DNA from 3 places in the Simiduia agarivorans SA1 genome. Region 2 is predicted to be linked to each of the others. Evidence: predicted binding sites of a transcription regulator. Region 2 holds the regulator's gene; each other region holds the start of a gene.
The links. Region 2 encodes FNR, which switches genes on or off when oxygen is low (the NO sensors DNR and NnrR bind a similar motif). Its sites were predicted from a motif close to TTGATNNNNATCAA; they were not measured.
Positions count from the first base shown of each region.

Region 1: M5M_RS15485 (nitrate reductase subunit alpha) is a predicted target of FNR. The motif match lies at 1,693-1,706, and genes of this name have one in related genera.
Region 3: ccoN (cytochrome-c oxidase, cbb3-type subunit I) is a predicted target of FNR. The motif match lies at 2,627-2,640, and genes of this name have one in related genera.

Region 1 covers NC_018868.3:3,427,760-3,432,205, forward strand. The annotation lists gene M5M_RS15480 (ATP-binding protein) at 1-1,550, opposite strand, end outside; gene M5M_RS15485 (nitrate reductase subunit alpha) at 1,794-4,446, shown strand, end outside.
Region 2 covers NC_018868.3:449,970-454,415, reverse strand. The annotation lists gene aptA (omega-aminotransferase AptA) at 1-597, shown strand, start outside; gene M5M_RS02000 (CoA-acylating methylmalonate-semialdehyde dehydrogenase) at 613-2,103, shown strand; gene fnr (fumarate/nitrate reduction transcriptional regulator Fnr) at 2,172-2,906, shown strand; gene M5M_RS01990 (DUF4202 domain-containing protein) at 2,915-3,493, shown strand; gene M5M_RS01985 (SirB2 family protein) at 3,490-3,870, shown strand; gene M5M_RS01980 (recombination-associated protein RdgC) at 3,875-4,446, shown strand, end outside.
Region 3 covers NC_018868.3:1,775,245-1,779,690, reverse strand. The annotation lists gene pyrC (dihydroorotase) at 1-107, opposite strand, end outside; gene M5M_RS07860 (flagellar protein MotY) at 248-1,150, shown strand; gene M5M_RS07855 (argininosuccinate synthase) at 1,285-2,505, shown strand; gene ccoN (cytochrome-c oxidase, cbb3-type subunit I) at 2,790-4,229, shown strand; gene ccoO (cytochrome-c oxidase, cbb3-type subunit II) at 4,241-4,446, shown strand, end outside.

The DNA of each region.
Region 1 (4,446 bases), 1.3 Mb from region 2:
ACAATTTGCAGCAAATGGATTTCTTCGCTGGGGGATAGCGGAATATCCTGTAGCTGGTAATCCAGCGTCACCTTCATCGCCGAACGCTCACTCAGGCTGTCGGTGGTCTGTACCAAGGCGCCTTCCAGCCCGGTCTCGTCCAGTTTAAGGCGGAAAGTGGTGAGCAGTTCGCGCAATTGTTTGTAGGCGCTGGCAAGACCTTCCTTCAGTTCAGTGATGATCGGTTCCTGTAAATCGTAGCGGCCTTTTTCAGTGGTTTTCTGCAGGCGTGTGACCTGAATTTTCAGATAAGAAAGTGCCTGTGCCAATGAATCGTGCAATTCGCGCGCAATCACATTGCGTTCGTCCAGGGTGGCGACTTTACGATCCAGCTGCTTTTGTTCTGTGAGCGTCAGCGCCAGCGCAATCTGATCGGCAGTCGATTGAATCAGTTGCTGTTCCCATTCGGACGCGGTGTTCTTGGTGTGCAGTGTCAGCAGCCCGAACTGTTTGCTGTCGCGGGTAATCGGAAAGGTCATCTCGGTCTGTGTGGTATTGCAGCTGGTGCTGCGGCAATCGTTGCAATCGCGCTGGCTGCAATCTTTGGCGGTGCCAAACGCATTCTGGTGGTAGTAAGGCTGGTTGCCTTCTTCGGTAAACAAGCACACTTCAATGTCCTGGTGCTCAATCAACTGGCCCAGGTTGCGCACAATCTGCCGGTAGTTCACCGGTGTATGGTAAGCGCTCATGATGGTGCCGGACGTATCCAGCAGAAACTGTAATGCCTTGGTTTGCTGTTGCAGATCGCGCGTGCGGCTGGCCACCCGCTGCTCGAGTTCTTCGTAGGTTTTGCCGATGGCATCGCCCATGCGGTTAAAGATGTCGGCCAGCAATCCCAGCTCGTCGTTGACCGAAAGATTGACCCGCTGGTTCAGATCCCCGCGACGGAAACGGTCGGCGGCGTGGGTCAGTTCTTTCAGTGGCCGGTCCAGGCGTTCGCGCAACACATAGAACACCAGGCTGCCCACGCACACGATCGTGAACAGGCCCAGTACCTGAATCAGGCGCAGCCGTTGGTTGCGACTTTCGGCGCGCAGCTGGAATTGGTATACCAGCTTGTCGGTGAGCACCACCTGGCGATCCAGCAGTGGCAGTAAGGTGGTGGTGGCTTGTTGTTTTTCATCGCCGGACAGCGACAGTATCCGTTCGAATAATGGCTTTACCTGTTCCTGCCAGTGGTTGTTCGCGAGTGTGAAGGCGCGGCTTAGTTCAGTGTCGTCACCTCGTTGGGCGAGCGGCGCAAACAGCGATGAATTCCAGGTGACGGCAAGGTTTTCCAGGTGGGTGCGCAGGGCCTGGTTATCTTGCTGATGGCTGGCCAGGCCAATGCGGTAGGTTTGCATGCGCAAGCTGCCGGAGAGGTTAATGGCCTGCCCGTCCAGCTCACCCTGTTCGGTGATCCAGTAGGACACAAAGATCGATAACAGGGCCACTACCATGATGGCCATGATGGACCAGGTGATGGTGCTGGTGACCGACCGGGTGAACTGCCTGCGGATGGATTCGACCACGCGATACCCCTAAATATCCTGCCCTTGCCTTTTTCGCACCCGCGAGAACAGAAAACCTTGATTTATCTGGGGTGGAACGCGACGCCATCTACCCACAAGGGGATAGAGCGGCTATTACACGCCGAAAACCGCCTCGCGCGTGTTGATCCATGTCAACTGAGCGCCAGCCTCCGGCCACTAAAGTGCGTTTACAGCTGGTCCGCCAGTAGCCAACGACCTCGTAGCAAGGGTGAGGAACAATCAATGAGTCAATTTCTGGATAAACTGCGCTTCTTCGATAAAAAGCAGCAGTCTTTCAGCGGTGAGCACGGCGTCACCACCAATGAAAACCGGGACTGGGAGCAGGGTTACCGCCGCCGGTGGCAACACGATAAGATCGTGCGCTCTACCCACGGGGTGAACTGCACCGGCTCCTGTAGCTGGAAAATCTATGTGAAGGACGGTCTGGTGACCTGGGAAACCCAGCAAACCGACTACCCGCGCACCCGGCCGGATCTGCCCAACCACGAGCCCCGTGGCTGCCCGCGCGGTGCCAGCTACTCCTGGTACATCTACTCGGCCAACCGGCTCAAGTACCCGAAAGTGCGCAAGGCGTTGCTGAAGCTGTGGCGCGATGCCCGCGCGACCCAGAAAGACCCGGTGAAAGCCTGGGCCTCCATTGTGGAAGACAGTGCTAAAGCGAAAAGCTACAAAACCCAGCGCGGCATGGGTGGCCTGGTGCGGTCTTCCTGGGCGGAAGTGAATGAAATCATTGCGGCGGCGAATATCTACACCGCGAAAAAATACGGCCCCGACCGCGTCACCGGTTTCTCGCCGATTCCGGCCATGTCAATGGTGTCTTACGCCGCGGGTGCCCGCTACCTGAGCCTGATCGGTGGTAATTGTCTGTCGTTCTACGACTGGTACTGTGACCTGCCGCCGGCGTCGCCACAAATCTGGGGCGAGCAGACCGATGTGCCGGAATCGGCAGACTGGTACAACTCGGGCTACATCATTGCCTGGGGCTCCAACGTACCGCAGACCCGTACCCCCGACGCCCACTTCTTTACCGAAGTGCGCTACAAGGGCACCAAGACCGTTTCGGTGACCCCCGACTATTCCGAAGTGGCCAAGCTCACCGACGAATGGGTGCACGCCAAGCAAGGCACCGATGCGGCCGTGGCCATGTCCATGGGCCATGTGATTCTGCGTGAATTCCACGTGGACAAACCGTCGGATTACTTCAAGCAGTATGTGCGTTCCACCACTGACTTCCCGTATCTGGTGAAGTTGGAGCAGGGCGAACATGGCCTGTCACAGGGTGCCTTCCTGCGTGCGTCGGATCTCGCCGGCAACCATGGCCAGGACAATAACCCCGAGTGGAAAACCATTGCCATCAATGAAGCCAATGGCGAGTTGGTATCGCCCAACGGTTCCATTGGCTACCGCTGGGGAGAGCCCTCAGCCAAAGAAGGGCGCGGCAAGTGGAACATCGAGCAGAAAGACGGTAAGTCCGGTGCTGAAATCACACTGGCGTTGTCGCTGAAAGACAACGCCGACCAGATTGCCGAGGTGGCCTTCCCTTACTTCGGAGGTCAGGAACACGAATACAACTACTTTGATCACACCGATCACGCGCCTATTCAGCAGCGCAAAGTGCCGGTGAAGAAAGTACAGCTGGCCGACGGTTCGGAAGCGCTGGTGGCCACCGTTTACGACCTGACGCTCGCCAATTACGGCGTAGATAACGGTTACGATTGCCCCAATTCCGCCAAAAACTTTGACGAAGATATTCCCTACACCCCCGCGTGGCAGGAAAAAATCACCGGTGTGCCGCGCGCACAGATCATCAAGATTGCCCGTGAGTTTGCGGATAACGCGCACAAAACCCACGGCCGCTCAATGATCATTATCGGCGCTGCCATGAACCACTGGTACAACATGGACATGAACTACCGGGGCGTGATCAACCTGCTGATGATGTGCGGTTGTATCGGCCAGTCCGGTGGTGGTTGGGCACACTATGTGGGCCAGGAAAAACTGCGCCCGCAGTGCGGTTGGTTGCCGCTGGCCTTTGGTCTCGACTGGCAGCGCCCGCCACGCCAGATGAACGGCACCAGCTTCTTCTACAACCACGCCGATCAATGGCGTTACGAAAAGCTGGACATGGCGGAAGTGGTGAGCCCGCTTGCGAACAAAGAGAAGTGGACCGGTTCCATTATCGATTACAACACCCGCGCCGAGCGCATGGGTTGGCTGCCGTCGGCACCCCAGCTGGGTATGAACCCACTGGAGTTGTGCAAGCGCGCCGAAGCCATGGGCATGGAGCCGAAGGACTACGCGGTCAAATTGCTGAAAGAAGGCGAGCTGAAATTTGCCTGTGAAGATCCGGATAACCCGCAGAACTTCCCGCGTAATATGTTCATCTGGCGTTCGAACTTGTTGGGTTCTTCCGGCAAAGGCCATGAGTACATGCTGCGCCATTTGTTGGGCACTAAGCATGGCCTGATGGGTAAAGACCTGGGCGAATCCGGCGAGAAGAAACCGGAAGACGTGGTGTGGCACGACGAGGCTCCGGAAGGCAAATTGGATCTGCTGGTGACACTGGACTTCCGCATGTCCACCACCTGTCTCTATTCAGACATCGTATTACCCACCGCCACCTGGTACGAAAAAGACGATATGAATACCTCGGACATGCATCCGTTTATTCATCCTCTGTCGAAAGCCGTTGACCCAGTGTGGGAATCGAAGTCCGACTGGGATATTTTCAAAGGTATTGCCAAGCGCTTCAGCGATCTGGCGCCCGGCCATCTGGGCGTGGAAAAAGATCTGGTGACCCTGCCCATGCAGCACGACACCCCCGGTGAACTGGCACAGCCCAATGGCGTGAAAGCCTGGTGGAAAGGCGAGTGCG
Region 2 (4,446 bases):
GACCAGCACAATATCCTGCTGATCTTTGATGAGGTGATTACCGCCTTCGGGCGCTGCGGCGCCATGACCGGGTCCGAGGCATTTGGTGTTACGCCCGACATCATCAATATCGCCAAGCAACTCACCAATGGCGCCGTGCCTATGGGCGCGGTGGTCGCCAAAGCCGAGATCTATGACACTTTCATGGCCGCCGGTGGTCCTGAGTACCTGCTCGAATTTCCCCATGGCTACACCTACTCTGCCCACCCGCTGGCCTGTGCTGCTGGCCTGGCCGCACTGGAGCTGCTGGAAAAAGAAAAACTGGTGCAGCGGGTTGCCGAGTACGCGCCCTACTTCGAAAACGAATTGCACAAGCTCAGGGATTGCCGCCATGTGGCCGGCATCCGCAACTATGGCTTTGCCGGTGCCCTATCGCTGGCCCACGCGCCCGGCGAGCCCGCCAAACGCCCCTGGCAAGTGGCCAGCGCCATGTGGGCCAAAGGTTTTTACGTGCGCTACGGCGGTGACACTGTCCAGCTCGGGTTGCCGTTCATTACCGAAAAACACGAAATAGACGAGCTACTGAACGCCTTGTCGGACACACTCAATTCCATCTAAGCAACAGGATTTCCCATGTCAGTTATCGGACACATCATCAACGGCGAACCCCATACCCCCGCCGAGCGCACCGCCAAGGTGTACAACCCGGCCACCGGCGTCAGCACCAAAACCGTGGCGCTGGCAAGCCAGGCTACCACTGAGCAGGCCATTGCCGCCGCCCAGGCCGCCTACCCGGCCTGGCGCCAGACACCCCCGTTGAAACGCGCACGTGTCATGTTCAACTTTAAAGCCCTGCTGGAGCAGCACGCCGACGAAATCTGTGCCCTGATCACCGACGAGCACGGCAAGGTGCTGAACGATGCCATGGGCGAGCTGCAACGCGGGATCGAAAACGTGGAATACGCCACTGCGGCGCCCGAGCTGCTCAAAGGCGAACACAGCAAAAACGCCGGCCCCAACATCGACAGCTGGTCTGAATTCCAACCGCTCGGCGTTGTTGCTGCCATTACCCCGTTCAACTTTCCGGCCATGGTGCCCCTATGGATGTGGCCCATGGCGGTGGTGTGCGGCAATACCGTGGTGCTGAAACCGTCCGAGCGGGCGCCCAGCGCGGTACGGTTTATTGTAGAGCTGGCGCACCAGGCCGGCCTGCCTAACGGCGTACTCAATCTCGTCAATGGCGATAAAGAGGCCGTGGATACCCTGCTGCAGGACGACCGCGTGCAGGCCGTGAGCTTTGTGGGCTCGACCCCCATTGCCGAATACATTTATGCCAGCGCCACCGCCAAAGGCAAACGCGTACAGGCGCTTGGTGGCGCCAAAAACCACGCCATCGTGATGCCTGATGCGGACATGGACAACGCCGTCAATGCACTCATTGGCGCGGCATACGGCTCCTGTGGTGAACGCTGTATGGCCATCTCCGTGGCCGTGGCGGTGGGCGATAAAACCGCCGACGAGCTGGTGGCCCGCCTGCAGGAGAAAATGGCCGCTATCAAAGTGGGCAACGGTTTGGACAACAGCAACGATATGGGCCCGTTGATCACTGCTGAACACAAGCAACGGGTATCCGGCTACATCGACGCGGGCGTTGCTGCGGGCGCGTCATTGGTAGTGGATGGCCGTGGGCTCGCCGTGGATGGTCATGAACAAGGCTACTTCCTGGGTCCCTGCCTGTTTGATCATGTCACGTCAGACATGAGCATCTATACCGACGAGATCTTCGGGCCAGTACTGTGTGTGGTGCGGGTCAAGACCATGCAGGAAGCTATGGACCTGATCAATGCCCACGAGTACGGCAACGGCACCTGCATTTTCACCCGCGATGGCGAGGCCGCGCGCTACTTTGGCGACAACATCCTGGTGGGCATGGTGGGCATCAACATTCCATTGCCGGTACCCATGGCTTTCCATAGCTTCGGCGGCTGGAAGCGTTCGCTGTTCGGTGATTTGTCGGCCTACGGCCCGGATGCAGTGCGGTTTTACACCCGCCGCAAAACCCTGACTCAACGCTGGCCATCCGCCGGGGTACGCGAAGGCGCCCAGTTCAGCTTCCCCAGCTGATTGCGCCGAGGTATCGAAAACTGGCTGGCATGGTTATAATCGCCTGATAAGGGAGAGACCAAGCAACCATGACAGCCAGCCTTGCCAATCATCATTGCCCCCACAACAACGCCGTATCCTGTGGCGATTGCAGGCTCAGCTCAATCTGTCTGCCCATCAGTGTCAAAATTGATGATATCGATCGCATCGACGGCATTATCAAGCGCGGTCGCCCCCTGCAGAAAGGCGAATACCTGTTCCGCGCCGGTGAAGAATTCAGTTCGGTTTACGCCGTGCGTTCAGGCAGCCTCAAAACCCTCACCATCACAGACAATGGCGACGAGCAGATCACCGGCTTTTTCCTGCCGGGTGAAGTCATGGGCCTGGATGGCATCGGTCACAGCAAGCACACCAACTCCGCCATCGCATTGGAAACCTGTGCAGTGTGCGAAATTCCCTTTACTCAGATGACAGAGCTCAGCCTGCAACTGCCCTCTTTGCAGCAGCATTTTTTCCAGTTGATGAGCAAAGAGATTACCTATGAGCAGCAGCTGGTCACACTACTGTCGAAAAACACGGCAGAAGAACGCGTAGCCTCTCTGTTATTGAGTATTTCGTCACGCAATCAGCGCCGGCATTTGTCTGGCACCCGCTTCCGGCTGTCCATGTCCCGTGCGGATATCGGAAACTTTCTCGGTTTAACGGTTGAAACCGTGTCCCGCGTCTTCAGCCGATTACAAAAACTCAGCATTATCGAGGTGGACAAAAAAGAGATCGAAATTGCCGATCTCGACGCCTTGAAAAGCGCCGCCTCCGCACAGTAACGCCTACCGTGAATACAGACGCGCTCTTTGCAGCCATCGACGCTGCCAACCACGCTGATCCCGAACAAGTAACCCACGACGGTAAGCCGCTGGGCGCCTGTGAGCTGTATGGCATACGCATGACCCAATGCCAACAGGCCCTGTATCCCGCTGCCGGCACCGCGCTGCAAATCGCTTGCCGGGCCCAGCACCTGGAGCGCTGGGTTATCGCGCGCAAAGACTACCCAATGGATCGTCAGGGCTACCATCGCTGGCGCACAGAGCTCGGTAAACACCACGCGGACCGCTGCGCGGAAATCCTGGCACAGTTTGATGCACCCGCCACGCTGATCGAACAAACCAGCGCCCTGCTGCGAAAGGAAAAGTTGAAAACCAATCCCGACACCCAGTGCCTGGAAGACGTAGCCTGTCTGGTTTTTCTGTCCCATTATTTCGCCGACTTCAGCGCCAAACACCCAGAAGAAAAAGTGATCGATATTCTGCGTAAAACCTGGCGCAAGATGTCCGACAACGGCCAGAAAGCGGCCCTGGCACTGACGTTGCCAGCGCACCTGAGCACACTGGTCGGCAAGGCACTGCAAGCATGATTATTGCCATCAAACATCTGCACATGAGCCTCGCTATGCTGTCGATTGCAGGTTTTTTATTGCGCAGCTACTGGTTATTGAATGAGTCCCGCTGGTTCTCGGCCCGGCTCACTAAAATACTGCCCCATGTCATTGATACCGCCCTGCTGGGCAGCGCCATTACGTTACTGGTGTTGTACCACTGGAACCCGCTGGATCATGCCTGGTTGATTGCAAAAATCTTTGCCCTGCTCGCGTACATCGGTGCGGGCATCTATGCCTTTCGGCTGGCGCGCAACAAACGCGAGCAAGTGCTGGCTGTTGCAACAGCCGTCGTAATCATCGGCTACCTGCTTGGAGTGGCCCTCACCAAATCCCCTTCGCTGTTATTGATTTAAAACTATGTGGTTCAAAAATTTACAGGTCTATCGCCTTGGCGATGGTCACAGCATCGATTTATCAACGTTGGCTGAACAGTTGGAACAAGACCGGTTTGCCCCCTGCAGCCAACAGGCACAATTCAGCCTGGGCTGGGCATCACCCTATGGCAAGCACCACCCCGGCCTGGCTCACCTGGGCCAGAATGCAGCCCTCATCAGCCTGCGCCGTGAAGACAAGGTGCTCCCTGCCGCCGTCATCCGCGAAATGGTCGAAGAGAAAGCCGCCGCGATTGAAGCCGAAGAGCAACGCCGCGTTTACCGCAAGGAAAAAGAACAGTTTAAAGAAGAGATTCTGTTTGAATGCCTGCCCAGAGCCTTGCGCAAAAGCCGCAGAACCCAGGCCATCATCGACCTGGAGGCCGGGCTGATCATCGTCGACGCCGCCAGCCCGAACCGGGCGGAAGAGCTGACCAGTACGCTGCGTCAATCGCTGGGCAGCTTGCCGCTGACACCGGTTCAGTACAACTACAGTCCCGCCACCGTGATGACCCAATGGGTTAATGGTGAGCCTCTCCCAGAGGAGTGGAAATTGGG
Region 3 (4,446 bases), 1.3 Mb from region 2:
CGGGCAAAGTAGCGAGCGGCATCGGGCACCGTGGTGGCCAACTGGTCGCCGTCGCGCAGGTGAATGTGCCAGTCGTCGGGGCGGGTGATTGTCAGAGTCTGAGCCATGGGAGCTGCTACCTTTTAGCCAGTGGATGCCGTTTCAGGCCGCGCATCCTACCTAAAATAGCGCCCGATTTCGACTCAAGCCAGCGGCAACCGGGTCGATAACCCGGGTAGGTTCTCTGGCTTTGGTGGAATCAGACCCCATGTACCGCTTGCTTACACGCACATTATTCTGGCTGCCGTCGGTATTGGTAGTGCTGGCCGTTGGGCCTGCCCGGGCCACTGAATATGCGGCGCCCATGGATAAGAGCGAGTGGCAGGTGAGCAGTTCCATTTTTGCCTGTGAAATGAATCAGCCGGTGCCCTACTACGGTAACGCCCGGTTTTACCGTCGGGCGGGTGAGCCGCTCACGCTGGAGCTGCTGCCTTATACCCCCCGGCTGGAATCCGGCAAGGCACGACTGGTGGCGCGCGCACCCGTGTGGCGCCCGGATGGTGCCGATATCAACCTTGGCCTTATTCCGGTGACCCGCGGCGAGCGCCCCGTGGGCTTGGATAACAAGCTGTCAAATCGGGCATTGACCGAGCTCCATGGTGGGCGTGAGTTGGTGTTCACTCGCTACCCTTGGTACGGCGCCAGTGAGTCATCCCGCATTGCCTTGTCGCCGGTTAACTTTCAGGCCGCCTATGGCCAGTATCTTCAGTGTCTGGGCTCATTGCTGCCGGTCAATTACGATCAGATCGCCCGGTCCGCCGTTTACTTCCCGTCGTCCGGCGATGATTTCCCTCCGGCGGAAAATCGCAAATTGCGCCACATTGCCACCTATGTGCTGGCCGATCCGCAAATCGGCCATCTGTTCATTGATGGTCACACCGATAGCAAGGGGCTGCGGGACGAAAATCTTGAACTGTCCAAGCGGCGGGCAGAATCAGTGGCAGCGTTTTTGCGCAACCTGGGGGTGCCGGCCGACATGATTACTGTGCGCTGGCACGGTGAGCGCTATCCGGTTGCGTCCAATCAATCGCGCGTGGGCCGGGCGCAAAACCGGCGCGTCACCGTCAGGGTCGACAAGCGCGAGGATCAGACGGTTGCCGCCGCAGAATAACGTCCTATCCGCAATTAGTCTGCTAGACGCCCTGTGAATCTATAACGATTGGTTATACAATTCGCCCCCGATTTTTACAGGCCGGGTGAGCGCAATGCGACCCGGGACAGCGCGGCAAGCGAACGGAGTTTTCTATGGCGTCCCTCAAAAAGGTAGTACTCGCTTACTCAGGCGGGCTTGATACATCGGTTATTGCTAAGTGGCTACAAGAAACCTACCAGTGTGAGGTGGTGACGTTTACCGCCGACATCGGTCAGGGTGAAGAAGTGGAGCCCGCGCGCGCCAAAGCACAGGCCATGGGCATCAAAGAAATCTATATCGAAGATCTGCGCGAAGAATTCGTGCGCGATTACGTGTTTCCCATGTTCCGCGCCAACACCATTTATGAAGGTGAATACCTGCTGGGCACCTCCATTGCCCGCCCGCTGATCGCCAAGCGTCTGGTAGAAATTGCCAACGAAACCGGTGCCGATGCCATCTCCCATGGTGCGACCGGCAAAGGCAACGACCAGGTGCGCTTCGAGCTGGGTGCCTACGCACTCAAGCCCGGTATCAAGGTCATTGCACCCTGGCGCGAGTGGGATCTGAACTCCCGCGAAAAGCTGATGGCCTACTGCGAAGAACACAATATTCCGGTGGATTTCGCCAAGCAGAAAACCAAGTCGCCTTACTCCATGGACGCTAACCTGCTGCACATTTCCTACGAGGGCGGCATTCTGGAAGATCCATGGGCCGAGGCGGAAGAGGGTATGTGGCGTTGGTCGGTATCACCGGAAGCGGCACCGGACACACCCACTTACGTGACCCTGACCTACGAAAAAGGTGACGTGGTGGCCATCGATGGCAAGGCCATGACGCCGGCGACCGTGCTGGAGCACCTGAACAAGGTGGGCGGCGCCAATGGTATTGGTCGCTTGGATATCGTGGAAAACCGCTATGTGGGCATGAAGTCCCGCGGTTGCTACGAAACCCCCGGCGGCACCATCCTGCTCAAGGCGCACCGCGCCATCGAGTCGCTCACTCTCGACCGCGAAGTGGCGCACCTGAAAGATGCGCTGATGCCGCGCTACGCCGAGATGATTTACAACGGTTACTGGTGGAGCCCTGAGCGGCAGATGCTGCAAAAGGCCATCGATGACTCCCAGACGGTGGTGAACGGCGATGTGCGGGTCAAGCTCTACAAGGGCAATGTGTCCATTGCCGGCCGTCGCTCCGAGGACAGCCTCTTCGACGACAAGATCGCCACTTTTGAGGACGATGCCGGTGCCTACAACCAGAAGGACGCCGAAGGCTTCATCAAGCTCAACGCGTTGCGCATGCGCATCGCGGCGGGCAAAGGCCGTAAATTGTCCTGATCTGCCCGTCATGGCGTATTCCAAGGAATACGCCTTTGTGGGTAGATCGCCTGCGCGAAACAGGCCTTTATGACCTAAACTCTGGGTTTTATCCGGTTATATAAACCGGACGGGGTATCCCTTGATTCACATCAATATCCCGTCATGTTGAAACCCTACAATGCCAGCGGTGCAACCTGTCGTACTACTTTAGAGGGAGCTCTGTTCCTAGGGGACCGGTCTTGAGGTACGCAGGAAGTCTGGCGAAGACGATTTTTTAAGCTCTGAGACATTGGGAAACTACTATGAGCAGTCACGCAGCTGCTGGGGAACACCCAGCCTATAACTATAAGGTCGTGCGTCAATTCGCCGTCATGACCATTGTGTGGGGCATCGTAGGTATGGCTGTGGGTGTGCTGATTGCGGCACAGCTGGTATGGCCAGAACTGAACGATATCCTGCAACCCTACAGCCACTTCGGCCGTTTGCGTCCCCTGCACACCAACGCGGTGATTTTCGCCTTTGGTGGTTGTGCCTTGTTCGCCACTTCCTACTATGTTGTGCAGCGGACTTGTCAGGCCAAACTGTGGGGCGGCTGGCTGATCCCGTTTACGTTCTGGGGTTGGCAGCTGGTGATTGTACTCGCAGCCATTACACTGCCTCTGGGTATTACTTCCGCCAAGGAATACGCCGAGCTGGAGTGGCCCATCGATATCCTGATTACGCTGGTATGGGTGTCCTATGCCATCGTGTTCTTCGGCACTATCGTCAAGCGTAAAACCGAACACATTTATGTGGCCAACTGGTTCTACGGCGGCTTTATTCTCACCGTCGCCGTCCTGCACCTGGTGAACTCGGCGGCGATTCCCGTGTCCATGACCAAGTCCTACTCCGCCTATGCCGGCGTGATGGATGCCATGGTCCAGTGGTGGTACGGCCATAACGCGGTGGGCTTCTTCCTGACCGCGGGCTTCCTCGGCATGATGTATTACTTCGTGCCCAAGCAAGCGGGTCGTCCGGTGTACTCCTACCAGTTGTCCATCGTGCATTTCTGGGCGCTGATTGCACTTTATATCTGGGCCGGTGGTCACCACCTGCACTACTCAGCGCTGCCCGACTGGGCCCAGAGTCTGGGCATGGTCATGTCACTGATCCTGTTGGCGCCGTCATGGGGCGGTATGATCAACGGTATCATGACGCTGTCCGGCGCCTGGCATAAGCTGCGTACCGACCCGACCTTGCGATTCCTGGTGGTCTCGCTGTCCTTCTACGGTATGTCTACTTTCGAAGGCCCGATGATGTCGATCAAGACCGTGAACGCCCTGTCGCACAATACCGACTGGACTGTGGGTCACGTGCACTCCGGTGCGCTGGGCTGGGTCGCAATGATTTCTATCGGCGCCATCTACCACCTGATCCCCAAGCTGTTCAACAAAGAAGAGATGTACAGCGTACCGCTGATCAACACCCACTTCTGGCTGGCGACTATCGGTACCGTGTTGTACATCGCCTCCATGTGGGTGAACGGCATCATGCAGGGCCTGATGTGGCGTGCATTCAACGCCGACGGCACCCTGACCTACAGCTTTGTTGAATCCGTTGAAGCCAGCTACCCCGGTTACTTCGTACGTGTTGTGGGCGGTGCTTTCTTCCTGGCTGGCATGCTGATCATGGCCTACAACGCCTACCGCACCATCGCTGACGAAAAGTCAGCCGACGCTGCGCCACAAGCGGCCGCGGCCTGAGGGAATAATCCATGAAGAATCATGACATTGTAGAAAAGAACATCGGCCTGATGGCCGTACTCACCATCGTGGCCATCAGTTTTGGTTCACTGGTTGAAATCGTGCCGCAGTTTTTCCTGAAGGAAACCACGACGCCGGTGGAAGGTCTGAAGCCGCTGGGTGCAGTCGCTCTGGAAGGGCGTGACATTTATATCCGTGAAGGTTGTCACGTGTGCCA